DNA from 2 places in the Halomonas sp. LS-001 genome. Region 1 is predicted to be linked to the other one. Evidence: predicted binding sites of a transcription regulator. Region 1 holds the regulator's gene; the other holds the start of a gene.
The links. The regulator sigma-54, encoded in region 1, starts transcription at its own class of promoters, with help from an activator protein. The targets are predictions, from matches to a motif close to TGGCACNNNNNTTGCTNT.

Region 1 (8,639 bases):
GGCAAACGCACAGCAAACGCTGCTGACCTCACGCGCGGAGCAGGCACTTCAGCTCGCCAAAGAACTTGGAGCTGATGCGGCTGAAGTTGGCGCCAGTGTGGATCAAGGGGTTGGCGTTAGCGTGCGCTTAGGTGAAGTGGAAACCGTCGAGTTATCGCGTGATCAGGGGATTGCGATTACGGTTTACGTTGGCCAGCGCAAGGGCAGTGCCTCATCGACCGATGCGGGAAGCGAGTCGATCCGTGCGACAGTGGAAAAAGCGCTATCGATTGCCCGTTACACAGGAGAAGACCCTGCTGCGGGTCTCGCTGATGCTGAGCTGATGGCGCGTGATCTGCCGGATCTGCGCGTCCATTATCCCTGGTCATTGAGTATCGATGAAGCAACGACGATTGCGTTGGAGTGTGAGCGCGCAGGCCTTGATTGTGCCGGGATCACCAAGTCCGATGGTGCCTCATTATCGACCGGTGAAGGCGTGAGGGTGTATGCCAATAGCCACGGTTTTCTGGGCACCCAGAAAGGCAGTCTTCACTCGCTTTCCTGTATGTTGATTGCTGAAGACGACAAGGGCATGCAACGCGATTACGACTACACGTCGGCGCGTGACCCTGGCGCGCTCAGGTCGGGCGCTGCAGTGGGCGAAGAGGCGGCGCGTCGTACATTGCGTCGCCTGGGGGCGCAGCGGCCAAAGACAGGTAGCTTCCCGGTATTGTTTGACCCGATGCTGGCCAGCGGTCTGATTGGCCATCTGATGAGTGCGCTGGCGGGTGGAGCCCTGTATAGAGAAGCGTCGTTTTTATGCGATCGTCTTGGAACGCCACTGTTTCCCGACTGGTTCAGCCTTGAAGAACGTCCGATGGAGGTCGGTGCGCTGGCCAGTTCGCCCTTTGATGCCGAAGGGGTACAAACACGTAATAACCGCTTTATTGCGGACGGCCAAGTCGCCAGCTATATGCTGTCTTCCTACAGCGCCCGTCGTCTGGGGATGCAAACAACGGGCAGTGCGGGCGGCGCTCGCAACCTTCGCTTGGCGACACCGACACGTTCATTTGAGGCCATGCTCAAGGAAATGGATCGCGGTGTGTGGGTGACTGAACTGATGGGGCAGGGGGTAAACGGTGTTACAGGCGATTATTCACGCGGTGCGGCCGGTTTCTGGGTGGAAAATGGCCGTGTGCAGTACCCTGTCGAGGAGTTTACGATTGCCGGTAACCTGAACAGCATGTTTGCTGGCCTGGTAGCCATCGGTGATGATACGGATACGCGCGGTAGCATTCACACGGGCAGTTGGTTAATCGACAAAATGACAGTGGCTGGTGATTGACCGCCGTTGGTGATTGGCAGAGAGAGTGATTGACAGAGAGGACGCTGACAGCCGTATCAGGCGTCCTCTTCAAAACGCGCGTCAAAGAGCGCTTCTATGGCATCAAGTGCCTGTTGGGCATCTTCTCCTGTGGCGCTGACCTGTAATTCTGTGCCACAGGGGGCTGCCAACATCAAAAGTGCCATGATATTACAGGCATCCGCCACCTGAGCGCCTTTGCTTACCTTGATGCAGGCATCGAAAGGCTGGCAGCAAGTCACCAGCTTCGTCGCGGCGCGTGCATGTAAGCCGCGTTTATTGGTCAATGTTAATGTTCTTTCAGGCACCCTGGTTCCTTTTTCCAAGCGGTGTCGATAACGGATTCATTGGGCCGTTGTTTTATCTGCCATCACCTTGTGTTCTGAGGTGGAAAAGGTCAGTCCAAGCTCACGGTGACGAATGTGTGTTTCAATGCCATCCGCTGCCATTCGCTTGGCCAACTGTTCTACGGTGTATACCGAACGATGCTGTCCACCGGTACAGCCAATCGCAATGGTCATATAGCTGCGTTGACTGCTTTGATAGGCTGGCAGCCAACGGCTGACCCAGGCGTGAATATCATCGCCCATGGCTTCAACAATAGGGTAGGAGCTCAAAAACGCCTGAATCTCTTCATCCCGGCCAGTGGATTGGCGGAGTGCCGGGTCCCAGTAAGGGTTGGGAAGGCAGCGCACGTCAAAGACCAGATCGGCGTCCAGAGGAACACCGCGTTTGTAGCCGAAAGATTCAAAGGTAATGGTCAGCTTGTCGTTTTTATGCAATGCCACTTGATCGGTGATACGGCTGCGCAGGTCGTGAGCACTCATTCGCGAGGTATCAATGATCAGGTCAGCAATGTCACGAACCGCACTCAGCGTTTCCTCTTCTTTGCTGATCGCCTCTTCCAGTGTTAAATCACTGTTCCGTGTCAGCGGGTGCCGGCGGCGTGTCGCTGAATAGCGCTCAAGCAGAATGCGTGCATCGGTGGTCAGGTAGACAATCTGAAAATGAATATCGCGTTGATGAAGTTCTTTCAGCAACCGGGGGAGCTTTTCAAGTGCTCCCGGAAGGTTGCGGGCATCTATGCTGACGGCCAGACGCGACTGTTCCCCTTGATCACGAAGCTCATCGACAAGGGAGCCAAGCAGCATAGCGGGCAGATTATCAATGGCATAATAACCAAGATCTTCAAGCGCTTGCAGAGCAATAGATTTTCCCGAACCCGAGCGGCCGCTGATTATGACCAATTGCATAGCGTCTCTCTTGCGTTGATTCACTCGTAAGAAGTTTCGAGTGTACTGAAAGCGTCAGAATCAGAAGGCGCTATCGCGTATTTTTTCGCTGATCAGTTCCAGCAATTCTCGTTGACTGCCCGCTTTGCGAAGCTGAACCCGAACGCTTACGTCATTCATGATGGTTGCAACCTGTCCAAGCAGTGCCAAGTGCGTATCGTCAGCTTCTTCGGGGACTAAAAGCACAAACACGAGATCAACAGGTTCGCCATCAATCGCATCGAAATCAACGGCTTCAGCCAGTTTCAGAAAACTGCCGATCGGTGTTGAACAGTGAGGGCTGCGAGCATGTGGAATGGCGACGCCATTGCCGATACCCGTGCTACCCAGCCGTTCACGACTGATCAGACGTCCAAAAACTTCTTGGCTGTCCAGGCTGGGCGTGTTCTGAGCAATAAAAGTGCTGAAAAATTCCAGTACGCGTTTTTTGCTACCCCCAGGGACATCATATAGGACGCGCTCTGGGGGCAAGATGGTTTCCAAAGTCATTAGATTACCGGACACCAGCGCCTTGGGCGCGCGCTTGTGCTTTTTCTTTATGTTTTACCAGCTGACGATCAATTTTATCTGCCAACGCATCAATTGCTGCGTACATATCGTTATCAGTGGCTTCGGCATGCAAGTCTGCGCCTGCCGCATGTAGGGTACATGCGGCTTGCTGACGCTCCTTTTCCACTGAAAGGGTAACCTGAACAGTGGTAATGTTGTCGTAGTGGCGCTCGACGCGTTCGAGTTTCTCGTTGACGTAATCGCGCAGGGCATCGGTCAGTTCTACATGGTGTCCAGTGATATTGACTTGCATTGAACGTACTCCTTTCCGTCGACTGTTCTTTGATTGTAACCCTTTTTTTTATTAAGCAAAGCCCTTTAGGTCAGTTTCCACTTATAGAAACGGTTTAAGGCGGTTCAGCTTAAGTGACGACGCTCGCTGGAAGAGGGAATTCCCATGGCTTCTCGATACTTGGCAACGGTACGGCGAGCAACCGTGATGCCATCTTCCTTGAGTAAAGCAACCAGCCGGCTATCGGAAAGCGGCTTGCGAGGCGGCTCTTCCTGAATCAGTTTTTTGATCCGTGCACGAATGGCGGTGCTGGAATGATGATCGCCATCCTGACTGCCGACGTGGCTTGAAAAAAAGTATTTAAGCTCAAACACACCGCGTGGCGTATGAATGAATTTTTGCGTGGTCACCCGGGAAATGGTGGATTCATGCATATCCACCGCATTGGCGATATCTGCAAGAATCAGCGGTTTCATTGCTTCTTCTCCATGTTCGAGAAAACCGATCTGACGAACAATAATTTCCTGGCCGACGCGAAGCAGGGTGTCATTGCGGCTGGATAGGCTTTTTATCAGCCAGCGCGCTTCCTGAAGATGATCCTTGAGGAACTGGTTATCATCACTTTTGTCGGCACGTTTAATTAAGCTGGCGTATTCTGGCTGGATTCGTAGCCTGGGCATTGCCTCAGGATTAAGGGTCAGATGCCAGCCTTGCTTGTCGTGATGTACGACGAGGTCTGGAATGACATAGCCGCTGGCGGTGCTACCAAAGGTGCTTCCAGGGCGTGGGTCAAGGCTACGTATCAGATGAATGACGGCGCCGAGCTGTTCATCATCCAGGTTTAACCGCCGCTTTAATGTGCGACTGTCATCTTTGCCAAGCACTTCCAGAAACTGCCGAACCAGCCGCTTGGCTGGCACAATCAACGGGGTGTCATCCGGTAATGCTGCCAGCTGAAGCATCAGGCATTCACGCAGGTCGCGGGCAAATACGCCAGTGGGTTCAAACTGTTGAAGGCGCAGCAGTACATTTTCGATATCACGTTGATGAATGCCTTCATGGGCGGTGGCCAGAAGGCTTTCGCGAACCTCATTCAATGACAGTGATAAATAACCGTTGCCATCGACAGCATCAATCAGGGTTTCGGCAATGAGCTGCTCACGAGCGGTGAAGTTGGTCATGGCCAGCTGCCATAACAGGTGGCCATGCAGGCTCTGTACCGTGGTGTCACGCTCGAAATCGGCGCCGTCATGGGTGTTGCTGGCGCTACTGGAATGAGCAACATCCTGATAGGTGTCCGACCAGTCACTGTCGACAGAGAGTTCGGTCGGAATATCATCCGACCAGTCGGCTTCCTTTGCCTCCTTGACGGCTTGCTCGCCAAACTCTTCTTCCTGCTCCAGCAGGGGATTGTTATCAAGTGCGTTCTGGATTTCCTGACGTAGATCCAGCGTCGACAGTTGCAGTAGCGCAATCGCCTGTTGCAACTGAGGCGTCATCGTCAGTTGAGTGCCAAGACGCAGTTGAAGGGACGCTTTCATGGCCATTCGTGAACCACCCGTGGCATGTAAAACCTTACCCTAAAAGCAGCCGCTGCCAAGCGCAAGTAGCAATAAGCATGCCATCAATAAAAAAGCTGGCAACAGACAGGGGAGGTGGCCGGATAAAATCAGAGCTTGAAGTCTTCGCCCAGATAAATATCACGGACCTGCTGGTTATCAAGAATCGTATCCGGGGAGCCGCTGGCAATAATGTGGCCATCGCCAACAATGTAAGCCGTATCACAGATATCGAGGGTTTCCCTGACGTTGTGGTCGGTAATCAGTACGCCAATATTGCGTGCTTTGAGAGCACGAATGATGGTCTTGATATCACCCACGGATATCGGATCGACACCTGCAAAAGGCTCATCGAGTAAAATGAAATGCGGATCAGTCGCCAGTGAGCGGGCAATTTCCACCCTGCGTCGCTCCCCACCCGATAAGCTCATGCCAATATTGTCGCGGATGTGTGTGATGTGGAAATCTTCCAGCAACTGCTCCAGAACGCTTTTGCGTTCGGTGCGCGAGAGTCCTTTACGGGTTTCCAGAATGGCCATGATATTGTCGCGAACGCTCAGCTTGCGAAAGATCGAGGCTTCCTGCGGAAGATAGCCAATCCCGGCAATAGCCCGTTCATGCATGGGCGCACGGGTCAGGTCGAGATCATCTATATACACTTTGCCTGCATCGGCTTTTACCAAACCGACAATCATATAAAACGACGTGGTCTTGCCCGCGCCATTAGGCCCGAGAAGGCCAACAATGCTGCCTTGGGCAATGTCCAGATTAATATCCTTGACCACCCGGCGACGTTTGTAGCTTTTGGCTAAGTGCCGTGCTGAGAGTGTTTTACCTTCACGGGCGGGCACTGACGCTGTTACATCATCAAAAGACACCGGCAGGCTCCTATTGCTGTTCAGGTTGAAGTGTCATGCGAATGCGCTGGTTCTCAGCGCCCTCGACATCAGAGCGTGCCTGAACAATGCCACGGTCAATGAAGTATTCCAGTCGGCCACCTGTGAAACGGTCGCCACCCTGACTAAGCTCGGCTTGATTGACCAGCTCTACGCGCCGCTCGGCAACATGGTAGATGATGCGTTGGGCGTGACCTTCGGTAATATCTTCCTGACCCTCAAAGCGGTTGCGGATATAAGCACGATCGCCAAGCGCTACCGCACGGGATAATTCGCCGTTGGCATTGCGCACAATTTCTACCCGAGCGCCGTTAAGGTGGAGGTCTCCCTGGCGAATGCGGACATCTCCACTGTAAACCGCTGTGCCGGCATTCTGGTCAATGTCGAGTTGATCAGCCTCTACTTCAACAGGGTCCCCAGGGGCTGCGTGCAATGTCTGAAAGCTTGCGATGCTAAGCAGCAGACTGAAAAATACACGATACATCAAACCGGTAATATTCATGGTGACTCCTTTTACGGGGCATTCTCGGTAGGGTGGTTGCCGTGTACGCCGCCGCTTAGCTGCAAGAGGTCTTTATTGAGCCATAAGTCCATGCGTTGGGCCTGAACGGATTGCGGTGGTTGTTCGAATAGTACGGGAACATCGCTGAACGCATGGGTCTCGGCGCTTATGTAGCTAAGTTGTTCAGTACTTAGCTGCCAGGTTTCCTGCGGTTCTCGCAGGCGCACCTCTCCGCTCAAGGTGAGTCGTGCTCCTTGGCTGTCGATTTGACCATGCTGCGCCTGGGCATGCCATTCGCGTTGCTGGTCATCCAGCAATAACGCGTAAGGCGATGTCAGCTGGGTCATGTTGTGCTGTGGCGTGTGCGTTAGTTGCTCTGCCGACAGACGCTGCGAGCGCTTGCCCTGATCGTTGTAAATCGTCAGGGTGGCATTCTCGACCACATGTCCGGGCTCTTCGGCACGGGCATCCTGATCGATTTTGGCGACGGGCGTTGTTCGCCAGTCCAGCCAGGCGAGCAGCCCGCCAAGGACTATTACAAGCCCCGCGAGCAAAAGCCGACGAAAGGAAACCATAGCGTCGCCACTGATCATTTACTTACGACCGTGCAGGTAGGTATCGAGAACGGCGCCCCAGTGACCTTGAGCTTCCATCAAGGCGTCGCAGATTTCGCGTACCGCCCCGTGGCCACCCAGGCGGTCAGTTACCCAGTCCGCATGAGTGTGCATGTAATCAGGGGCATTGGGTACGGCAATACCAACGCCTGAGCGCTTGATGGGGGCGAGGTCAGGCAGGTCGTCGCCGCAGTAAGCAACCTGATCCAGCTCTATTTGCAGGCGCTGACAGAGCTTTCGTAATGTGGATAGTTTGTCTTCGCAGCCTTGATAAACGTGCGTAATGCCCAAGGCTGCAGCGCGCTGGCTCACCATGGGGGAATCTCGCCCGGTAATGATTGCCACGTGCAAGCCCGCCCGTTTGAGCAGTTTTAGTCCTTGACCGTCCTGAGTATGGAACGCTTTAATTTCGATGCCATCCGCCTGGAAATACAGTCGGCCATCGGTCAGAACGCCATCCACGTCCATGGCAAATAGGCGCACGCGGCGCAGTTGGTCAACCAGATTGGCGGGTAAGGTCATACAGCCTCCATTTGAGGGGTGGTTGGCATATCGACTGAAAGAGAATGCTAGATAACACCACTGGCGAGCAAGTCATGCATATGTAGCGCGCCGATCGGGCGCTGCTCTTCATCCACAACGGCAAGGACGGTAATTTTGCTTTCTTCCATCAGGCGCACTGCCTCAGCTGCCAGAATGCTGGGGGAAATGCGCTTTCCGGGCCGAGTCATTACGTCATCGACAAGAATATCGCGTAAATCATGATGATCATCCAGTGTGCGGCGTAAATCACCATCGGTATAGACGCCAGACAGTCGGCCTTGGGCATCGGTGACGCAAGTAAACCCTAACCCTTTACGGGTGATTTCAATCAGAGCATCTCTCAAGGGGCTGCCCAGAGCAATGCAGGGCAGGCGTTCCCCGCTATGCATAACGTCTTTGACGCGTAAAAGCAGGCGTTTGCCCAGCGTGCCACCGGGATGTGAAAGGGCGAAATCTTCTGCTGTAAAACCGCGCGCTTCCAGCAGCGCAACCGCGAGGGCATCACCGAGGGCAAGTGCGGCCGTCGTTGAGCTGGTTGGTGCCAGGTCCAGTGGGCAGGCTTCACGTTCCACACCGCTATCCAGGTGAGCATCTGCGTGACGTGCCAGCGAGGAGTTAGGCCGCCCGGTCATGCTGATGAGCGGAACGCCGAGACGTTTCAGTAACGGCACTAATGCGGTCACTTCACTGGTTTCACCGGAGTTTGATAACGCCACGACAACATCACTGCGTGTGATCATGCCAAGGTCACCGTGGCTGGCTTCGCCAGGGTGGACAAAAAAGGCAGGGGTGCCGGTGCTGGCGAGTGTTGCTGCCAGCTTACCGGCGATATGGCCGGATTTCCCCATGCCGGTAACGACGACACGGCCTTTGCAGGCTAAGATCAGTTCGCAGGCATGGTCAAAATGCGTGTCCAGCTTGGCCTGTAGATTGCCAATCGCTTCCTTTTCTATCTGAAGTGTACGAAGCGCGCTTTCACGCATAAGGCTGGTTGACGGTGGTGTGGCATGAGACATGACGTAGCTCGACTGGCAATCGCAACTCGGTAAATGGACGACGTTAATATTAACATCTGCTGGTGACTTGCCGGATATAAATTCCTGTCATTAT
Region 2 (8,639 bases), 1.8 Mb from region 1:
GAATCAATGAGTCCGACATGATCCTGCGCCCTGAAGACGGCACTGGTTTCCTGGACCCCTTCACTGAAGACGCTACCCTGGTACTGCGTTGCGATATCATCGAGCCTGCTACCATGCAGGGTTATGACCGCGACCCGCGCTCTATTGCCAAGCGCGCCGAAGCCTACCTGCAGTCAACTGGCCTTGGCGATACCGCCTTCTTTGGCCCGGAGCCAGAGTTCTTCATCTTTGATGAAGTGCATTGGAAAGCCGATATCGAAGGCGCGATGTACAAGATTTCCTCGGAAGAGGGTGCCTGGGCCACGGATCGTACTATCGAAGGCGGCAACCTGGCACACCGTCCGCGCGTGAAAGGTGGTTACTTCCCGGTTCCGCCGGTAGATAGCTTCCACGATATCCGTGGCGCCATGTGTAACACGCTGGAAGCCATCGGCCAGACGGTTGAAGTGCATCACCACGAAGTGGCGAACGCCGGTCAGAACGAAATCGGCATCAAGTTCAACACCTTGGTGAAGAAAGCTGACGAAGTGCAGGAAATGAAGTATGTCATCCACAACGTGGCGCATGCTTACGGCAAAACAGCGACCTTCATGCCGAAGCCGCTGGTAGGTGATAACGGTTCAGGCATGCACGTCCACCAGTCGTTCTGGAAAGATGGCCAGAACCAGTTCGCCGGTGATGAATACGCGGGTCTGTCTGAAATGGCGCTGTATTACATTGGCGGCATCATCAAGCACGCGCGTTCGCTCAACGCTTTCACTAACTCGTCTACCAACTCTTACAAGCGTCTGGTGCCGGGTTTTGAAGCGCCGGTTATGCTGGCCTACAGCGCACGTAACCGTTCGGCGTCTATCCGTATTCCGTACACTGCAAGCCCGAAAGGCAAGCGTGTGGAACTGCGTTTCCCTGACCCGACCGCTAACCCGTACCTGTGCTTCTCAGCAATGCTGATGGCTGGTATCGACGGTATCAAGAACAAGATCCACCCTGGCGATGCCATGGACAAGAACCTGTATGACCTGCCGCCGGAAGAAGGCAAGGCCGTACCGACCGTGGCTCATAGCCTGGATCAGGCACTGGAAGCGCTTGACGCTGACCGCGCCTTCCTGACCGAAGGTGGCGTGTTCACTGACGACATGATCGATGCCTTCATCGAACTCAAGATGGAAGAAGTTGAGCGTCTGCGCATGGCAACTCACCCGATCGAGTTTGATATGTACTACAGCTGCTAAGTTCTTAACAGACATAGCGCTTTAAGCTGATAGATGAGCAGCACCTTATCAGCTGCTACCATCACTCCAGAGGTGATGTGAGTAAAACCCCGCTTCGGCGGGGTTTTTTGCTTAAAGGGGGCAGGGGATGGCATTCAGAATCTGGCCGAGAGTCGCCATGTTGGCGTTGATGCTGTGGTTGGCCACACCGCTGGCCGCGCAGACCGTGTATCGCGTGGTGGATGAACAGGGACGTGTCACCTTCACCGATAACCCCGATCAGGGCGGAGAAGCGGTTGAGCTGGCGCCGCTACAGAGTGTTTCCGCGTCACCGGCGGCGTCTTCCCGTACCCGTCCCAGCGCCCGCCCCAGTTCGCCGGGGCAGCCCTTCATGCCGTATGACCGGTTTGAGATTGCTTACCCTCGGCCTGAGGCCCGTGTGGACACAACCACTCAGGTGGAAGTGGCCGTCAGCCCTGCCTTGCGTGAGGACCATCAGATGCGTTTGCGCCTTAATGGTGAGGTCAGCCAGACCGCGTTGCACAGTGATGCGTTCTGGCTGGCTAACCTTCCGGCGGGCGTGCATCAGTTGCAGGCAGAGTTACTCGATGCCCAGGGGCGGGTGCGCCATCAAACATCAAGCGTGCGCATTCATGTTGCACCATAATGGTGCTTTAAGAGGCTGTTCGCGGCGCTATCACCGGTTCTGGCAGTGCATGAAGGCGTTTTGCTTAGCCTGATGCGCTGCCGTGTTTGCTGCCAGCGCCATGTTGGCGCGTTTTTTGCAGCCCCAACATCATGCCATTCGATCACAGGAAGGGATATGTATCAGCGCTTGCTTGAACACCTCACGACAGCCGTCCTGCTGCTTGACGGCGAGCTGAAGGTGCGATGGATGAATCCGGCGGCAGAAGCCTTGCTGGCCGTCAGCGTCAGCCGAGTATTGGGGGCGCGGCTGGATGGCTTTCTGGGCGGCGAGGAGGGAATCGAGGGCGTATTGATAAAGGCGCGCGATGCGTTTCATCCCTATACGCAGCGGGAAGCGCGGATTACGCCGGTTAACGGCGAGTCGCTGACGGTGGATTATACGGTCACGCCGTTATCGGCCAATGAGCTGCTGCTGGAAATTGAGCCTCGCGACCGCTTGATGCAGATTTCCCGCGAGGAAGCGCTGACCACGCGCCAGGAGACCATCAAGGTGCTGGCACGTGGCCTGGCTCACGAAGTCAAAAACCCGCTGGGCGGTATTCGCGGCGCGGCTCAGTTGCTTGAGCGTGATCTGGCGGACCCGGCGCTCAAGGAGTTCACCCATATCATTGTTGAAGAGGTGGATCGCTTGCGCGACCTGGTGGATTCCATGCTTGGGCCGAACCGTATCGTCAAGCATGAGCCGGTCAGTATTCATAAAGTGCTGGAGCGGGTGCGTGCGCTACTGATCGCCGAGCACCCTGAGGTACGCATTGAGCGCGACTATGACCCCAGCCTGCCTGACCTTTGCGGCGATGAAGCCCAGATGATTCAGGCCATTCTCAACGTGGCACGTAATGCGGTACAGGCGATGACGGATGCCCAGACACAGAACCCTGAACTGGTGCTGCGCACTCGGGCGCGGCGCCAGTTTACGCTGGGGGCTGAGCGTCATCGGCTGGTGTGTGATGTCGGGATTATCGATAACGGCCCGGGCATTCCCGAGACGCTGCAGGAAACGCTGTTCTTTCCGATGGTCTCCGGGCGGGCGGAAGGTAGCGGGCTGGGGCTTTCAATTGCGCAGTCGATTCTCCATCAGCATCAAGGGCTCATCGAGTGCGATTCACGGCCGGGGCGCACCGAGTTTCGTTTGCTGATTCCTCTTTTTGTGAATGACGCCGTTTGTCCATGACGGTGCTTAAGGATTCGCTTGTAGCTTTGTTTATAGATTCATTTTTAGATTTGTTTGTTGATTTCACCGGAGAAGCACCATGACTGAAGTTCACTCGACCGATGTTGCTCGTGTGGTGATTGTGGACGACGACCGCGCCATTCGCTGGGTGTTGGAGCGTGCTCTGGCGCAGCCCGACCTTGAGGTGGAGTGTATTGAGCGTGCCGACACGGTGCTGGAACGCCTGATTGCCGAACCACCCGATGTGTTGGTGACGGACATCCGCATGCCGGGTATTGGCGGGCTGGACCTGATGGCAAGAATTCGTGAGGCGCACCCGGATTTACCGGTGATTGTCATGACGGCACATTCCGATCTTGATAGCGCGGTGGCGTCTTACCAGGGGGGCGCCTTTGAGTACCTGCCCAAACCCTTTGATGTTGATGAAGCGCTGGCGCTGGTGCGTCGGGCCGTTGCCCATGCGCGGGAGCGTCAGCGGCCAGTCAGCGTACCGGAAGGCTTGAATGCGGAAATTATCGGTGAAGCACCGGCCATGCAAGAGGTGTTTCGCGCCATCGGGCGCTTGTCGCATTCGCACATTACTGTGTTGATCAATGGTGAGTCCGGCACTGGTAAAGAGCGGGTAGCGCAGGCGCTGCACCAACATAGCCCGCGTTCGGGAAAGCCGTTCATTGCCTTGAACATGGCGGCGATTCCGCGAGATCTGATTGAGTCGGAACTGTTTGGGCATGAAAAAGGTGCCTTTACCGGGGCCACTTCCCAGCGTCAGGGGCGTTTTGAGCAGGCCAACGGTGGCACCCTGTTTCTGGATGAGATTGGCGATATGCCCGCCGAAACCCAGACGCGGCTTCTGCGCGTGTTAGCGGATGGTGAGTTCTACCGCGTGGGCGGGCATACCCCGGTGAAGGTCAATGTGCGGATTATTGCAGCCACCCACCAGAACCTCGAGTCACTGGTCGATGAAGGGCGCTTTCGCGAAGATTTGTTCCATCGTCTCAACGTCATTCGCATCCACTTGCCGCGTCTATCGGAGCGGCGTGAGGACATCCCCCGCCTGACCCGCCATTTTCTGGCCGAGGCGGCCAAGGAGCTGGCGACCGATATCAAGGTATTAACGCCGGAATCGGAAACCCATCTGACGCATCTTGCCTGGCCGGGAAATGTGCGCCAGCTGGAAAATATCTGCCGCTGGCTGACGGTGATGGCGTCCGGGCGGGAAATTCTGGTCGAAGACCTGCCGCCGGAATTGCGTGCAGAAAGCAACCTGGAGGGTGCGCTGAGCGGTGACTGGCGCAGTGCGTTTCGCAGCTGGGCGGATCAGGCGCTGGCAGAAGGGCATACTCACCTGCTGGAAGAGGCCGTGCCCGACTTTGAGCGGATTCTGATCGAAACCGCGCTCAAGCATACCGGCGGGCGTAAAGGCGAAGCGGCCGAACTGCTGGGGTGGGGGCGCAATACACTGACGCGCAAACTCAAAACCTTGTTGCCTGCGCTGGCAGATGACGGTTAGCCCTGGCCAGCCAGTACCAGAAAGTCAGTACCAGAAAGTCAGTTCTGGAAGGCTGGTACTGGAAAGTCAGTCCTGACGTGGGTGATTTTAGTTGGCTTTATCACCCGCGTTTCTCTCTTTTCTATGACCTGCGTCATAGCGTATGACGTAAAAGCGGAGTAGCGTAAACGGCCTTTCTAAATTATTAACTAACAATAATCCTTTTAAGGGCCACATTATCATGCCGACGCGCCATGAGCGCCGCCGTGAGTCGGGATTAGCCAAACCGGCTGACTCCTCCTGGGTGGCCAGTACCTATAGCTCGCTAAGAGACACGCTGACCAACCGTTATCACAGCCGTGATTTTGTCTTCGCCCATGCGTATTACATGCGCAGCCGCGTGATAGCGATGGGGGTCATTTTTTTGGTGATGTCGCCGGTGTGGCTGCTGGTGGATCGCTGGATGCTGCCCGATGCCTTGTGGGTGACAACCCTGATGGGCCGTTGTGTGATGATGCTCGGCTTTGCCGTGGTGGTGTGGTGGGCCTGGTGCAACGAAGACAATATCCGCCGCATTCGCTTCAGTGCTGGCGCTTTGCTGGCCATGCCTGCCCTGTTTTATGTGCTGATACTGAGCATTGTTCCTGAAGCCAGCGTTCCTGAAGCCAGTGTTCTTGAAGCCAACGTTCTTGAAAGCAGCGTTCTTGAAGACAGTATTCTTGAAGGCAATAACACGGTGCTGGCTGGGTATGGTTTTATCCCGTTTTTGCTGGTGGCGGTGTTGAGTGTCTTTCCTTTTACGCTGGTGGAATCGTTAGTGGCCGGTTTGCTGCTGCAAGCGCTGCTGGTGTTTGCCCAGCAGGTGAGTGGCAGCTGGATGACGCCTGCCGGGCTTGAGGCTCAATGGCTAATGACCTCGCTGATGGCGGTGACACTGACGGCCAATCACTTCCAGCTGAGCCTGTTGTTGCGGCTTTATCGCCAGGCAACCCACGACCCTCTCACCGGGCTACTCAACCGGGGAGCGCTGGAACTCAGGCTGGCAGACATTGAGCGAGAAGAAGCCCGCAGTGGCGAGTCAATTCCTTATGCGTTATTGATGATGGATATCGATCACTTCAAACGCGTCAACGATACCTATGGCCACTCCGTCGGCGATAAAGTCCTGCGTGAATTTGCCCGCCTGATGGCGCTGCAGGTTCGCTCGGGGGATTTCGTGGCCCGCTATGGCGGTGAAGAGTTTGTGGTGGTGCTGCTGGACATCAGTGCCACCGATGCGGCGGTTATTGCCGAGCGGATACGCGATGCCATCGAACACGCCACCCTGTTTGATCACGACGGCAACCGGGTGCCGATTACGACCAGCATTGGTGTGGCCTGCCCTGAATCGTCGCAACAAAGCGAACAGACCCTGAGGCGGGCCGATGAACGGCTGTACCGTGCCAAGGAAAGCGGGCGTAATTGTGTCGTGAGTGGTGCTTAGGCCTAGTCAAAGGTGTGGCGCAAGTCAGGCGCTGTCTTCCAGTTGCCGCGCTGGGTGCCGTCCTGGGTAAGCACCACATAGCTGGCGCTACCCCAGTGACGCAGGCCCCGCATCAGGCGCATGGCATCTTCGGGCGTTGCCGCGCTGATGATGCCCAGCTGGGTGCCGGGTTGACGCCAGAGTCGGCTCGCCGAGCTCTGGGCGGGTTCACTTGTCGGCAATCGGGCGGGGGCGTCCAGGGGGTGATCGTCCCACCACTGATCAATGTCATCCGGCGTGCCAATAACCCAAAGCGGTGTTGATGTGATGTCATCCGGCGGGCTGGATAGCGCAGTGGCCTCTTGGGGAAGGGGCAGTTCACTGTGCTCACCCAGGCGTAGCCAACGGGTGTCAGGGTCAAGGGTCAGATCGCGCAGAGTGGCGGGTGCATTGGGCAACTGGCGCAGAACCTGATAGTTCGGGTCGACATATAGCTGCTCAGGGCGCTGAGTCACGGTGAGCGTAAAGGTATGAGAGCGACCTTCAAGACTTAGCCAATGGCGTTCCGTTTGGCCGTCTTGGTAATGGATGTCTACCGGGATACGCAGCGGCCAGGTCAGCGTTTCAGGAGGGCGGCTCTCTTCGTGATGTTGATGGCTGTGTTGGCCAAGGGTAATTGAAAGGTTGAATCTGCCGTCATTTTCTCCCAGCTGGACTTCGTCAAGGGTCACTCTGGGGCGTCCGGGCTGTTCTACCCAGGCGTGAAAAAAATCGTCCAACGCCTGGCCGGATGAAGCTTCAAAAGCGCTTTGCAGGTCGTTCCAGTCAGCTTGCCCGTAACGGTGCCGCTCGATCAGCTTCCTCAGCCCAGCGTTAAAGTCCTGCGTACCGATTTGCTGCTCAAGCATGTAAAACAGCATGGCGCCATGTTGATAGCCGATCAGGCGGTCCTGGGGTTGGCGCTGGTAACCAAACTCACTCAAGGCCAGGTGGCTGACATCAGGCAGGGCGTTAAGGTCGGTCAGCCAGCGTTGGCGCAGGGCGTGCGCTTCACCTGAAAGTGCTTCCATGGTGTAGTCAGCGAGGTAGGTCGTCAGGGCCTCACTCCAGTTACCCTGGCCGGGCGCGGCCTGAACAGCCGTGCCCCACCAGCCGTGCATCAGTTCGTGGGGAAGCGACGTATGCGGGATAAACGGCAGCGCAATCACCTGCTCACCCAGTAAGGTAAAGCCAGCAAAGGCAAAGCCGATGGGGCGTGCTGAAGCGGCAATGGTGAAACTTGAATAAGGATATGCCCCCAGACGTTGCTGAAACACCTGAAGGGCGCGCACGGTGGCATCCAGATAGGTCGTGGCGAAAGACGCGCTAAGTGCCTTCGGAAACAGGGTGCGCAGCGTGACGCCTTGAGCCTCGCGGGTGCTGGCTTGCCAGTTACCAGCCGCCAGTGACAGCTGGCGCGCTTCAGGGTGAGCAAAACGGGTCTGACGTTTCTCGCCCTGAGTCGTGGTCTCCTGCCAGTTGCCGCTCACCACGCTTTCCATGCGCTCAGGTGTTGTAATGCTGACGTTTGCCACATAAGGGGCTGGGTCATCAATTTGTGGGTACCAGTCCAGCTGGGCGGGGAGCCAGAGGTTATCTGCAGACCAGTAGCCTCCGCCCGGCAACCTTGAAGCCAGCTGTCCTTCCCAGCTCAAGGTTAAAGCGCTTGGCGTATCCGGAGCGCTCAAGCGGTAGTGGCTTGGTTGAGTCTCTTCCCAGTCAAGCAATGCGTCTTCCTGCTTGACCTGCTTAAGCGTGAGGCCGGGGGCAAGCGTGAAGGCTAACGGCGCACGGGCGATGTCATCAGGCAGGTTCAGCCTCATGGTCCCGGTGATCAGGCGCTGTTCGGGGTGCAAGGTCACCTCGATGGATTTTTCGAGGCCATTTTCAGGCTCGAGCGCTAGCGCCGTACTCACCCATAAACCCAAGCCGCACAGCAGAGCCAACAGCCTCATTCCGTCACCTCAACGGTCAGTAGTCGGAAAACGCACCAGTATTTCCTGAGATTTGCCACTGCGCAGAATGTCCAGCGGCAGCAAGGTGCCTGGCACCTGGCGGTTGATGATCGCAATTAACTCAGCGGGTTGCCGGGTCACAAGGCCAGCGGCTTGAGCGACCACATCGCCTTCCTGCAAGCCTGCCCTGGTGGCCAGTGAACCCTCTGCCACGGCGACGATAAGAACGCCGTCGGGGTGAGCTTCAATCTGAACGCCAAGCCGTGGTGGCGGTGTCTGAATGCCTTCTTCCTCGGCCAGCAGGTAAATCCCTTCGGCAACGCTTTCGTCGGGTGGCTCGCAGCCTTCGTCAAGGGTCATCGGCACCATTGTCATGGTGTTGGTCACGCCCATGGCGGCAAGCTGGTAGGGCACGCCGTCGCCATAGGCCAGGTGACCAACGCCCATCAGCCCGACGGCCAGGGTGCCGTCGGCTGCGGCATCTGCCAGGCCGTCTGCCATGGCCACATCCCAGGCCAGCTGGGCGTTCAGGAAGGTTTCAAAGGCGGCATCATCGGCCCCCATGGCATGGTGCTGAAACGTTTCCCGCAGGCGCTGCTGATAG

Region 2: glnL (nitrogen regulation protein NR(II)) is a predicted target of sigma-54. The motif match lies at 1,983-2,000, and genes of this name have one in related genera.

What each region holds. Positions count from the first base shown of each region.
Region 1 covers NZ_CM129816.1:1,338,244-1,346,882, forward strand. Annotated here, with positions in the region: gene pmbA (metalloprotease PmbA) at 1-1,324, shown strand, start outside; gene ACU6TU_RS05920 (HPr family phosphocarrier protein) at 1,381-1,650, opposite strand; gene rapZ (RNase adapter RapZ) at 1,687-2,595, opposite strand; gene ACU6TU_RS05930 (PTS sugar transporter subunit IIA) at 2,656-3,123, opposite strand; gene hpf (ribosome hibernation-promoting factor, HPF/YfiA family) at 3,128-3,436, opposite strand; gene ACU6TU_RS05940 (RNA polymerase factor sigma-54) at 3,541-4,962, opposite strand; gene lptB (LPS export ABC transporter ATP-binding protein) at 5,085-5,852, opposite strand; gene lptA (lipopolysaccharide transport periplasmic protein LptA) at 5,863-6,372, opposite strand; gene lptC (LPS export ABC transporter periplasmic protein LptC) at 6,384-6,947, opposite strand; gene ACU6TU_RS05960 (KdsC family phosphatase) at 6,966-7,508, opposite strand; gene ACU6TU_RS05965 (KpsF/GutQ family sugar-phosphate isomerase) at 7,556-8,545, opposite strand.
Region 2 covers NZ_CM129816.1:3,360,199-3,368,837, reverse strand. Annotated here, with positions in the region: gene glnA (glutamate--ammonia ligase) at 1-1,232, shown strand, start outside; gene ACU6TU_RS14895 (DUF4124 domain-containing protein) at 1,360-1,878, shown strand; gene glnL (nitrogen regulation protein NR(II)) at 2,035-3,090, shown strand; gene ntrC (nitrogen regulation protein NR(I)) at 3,170-4,600, shown strand; gene ACU6TU_RS14880 (diguanylate cyclase) at 4,821-6,062, shown strand; gene ACU6TU_RS14875 (M1 family metallopeptidase) at 6,065-8,035, opposite strand; gene ACU6TU_RS14870 (ChaN family lipoprotein) at 8,045-8,639, opposite strand, start outside.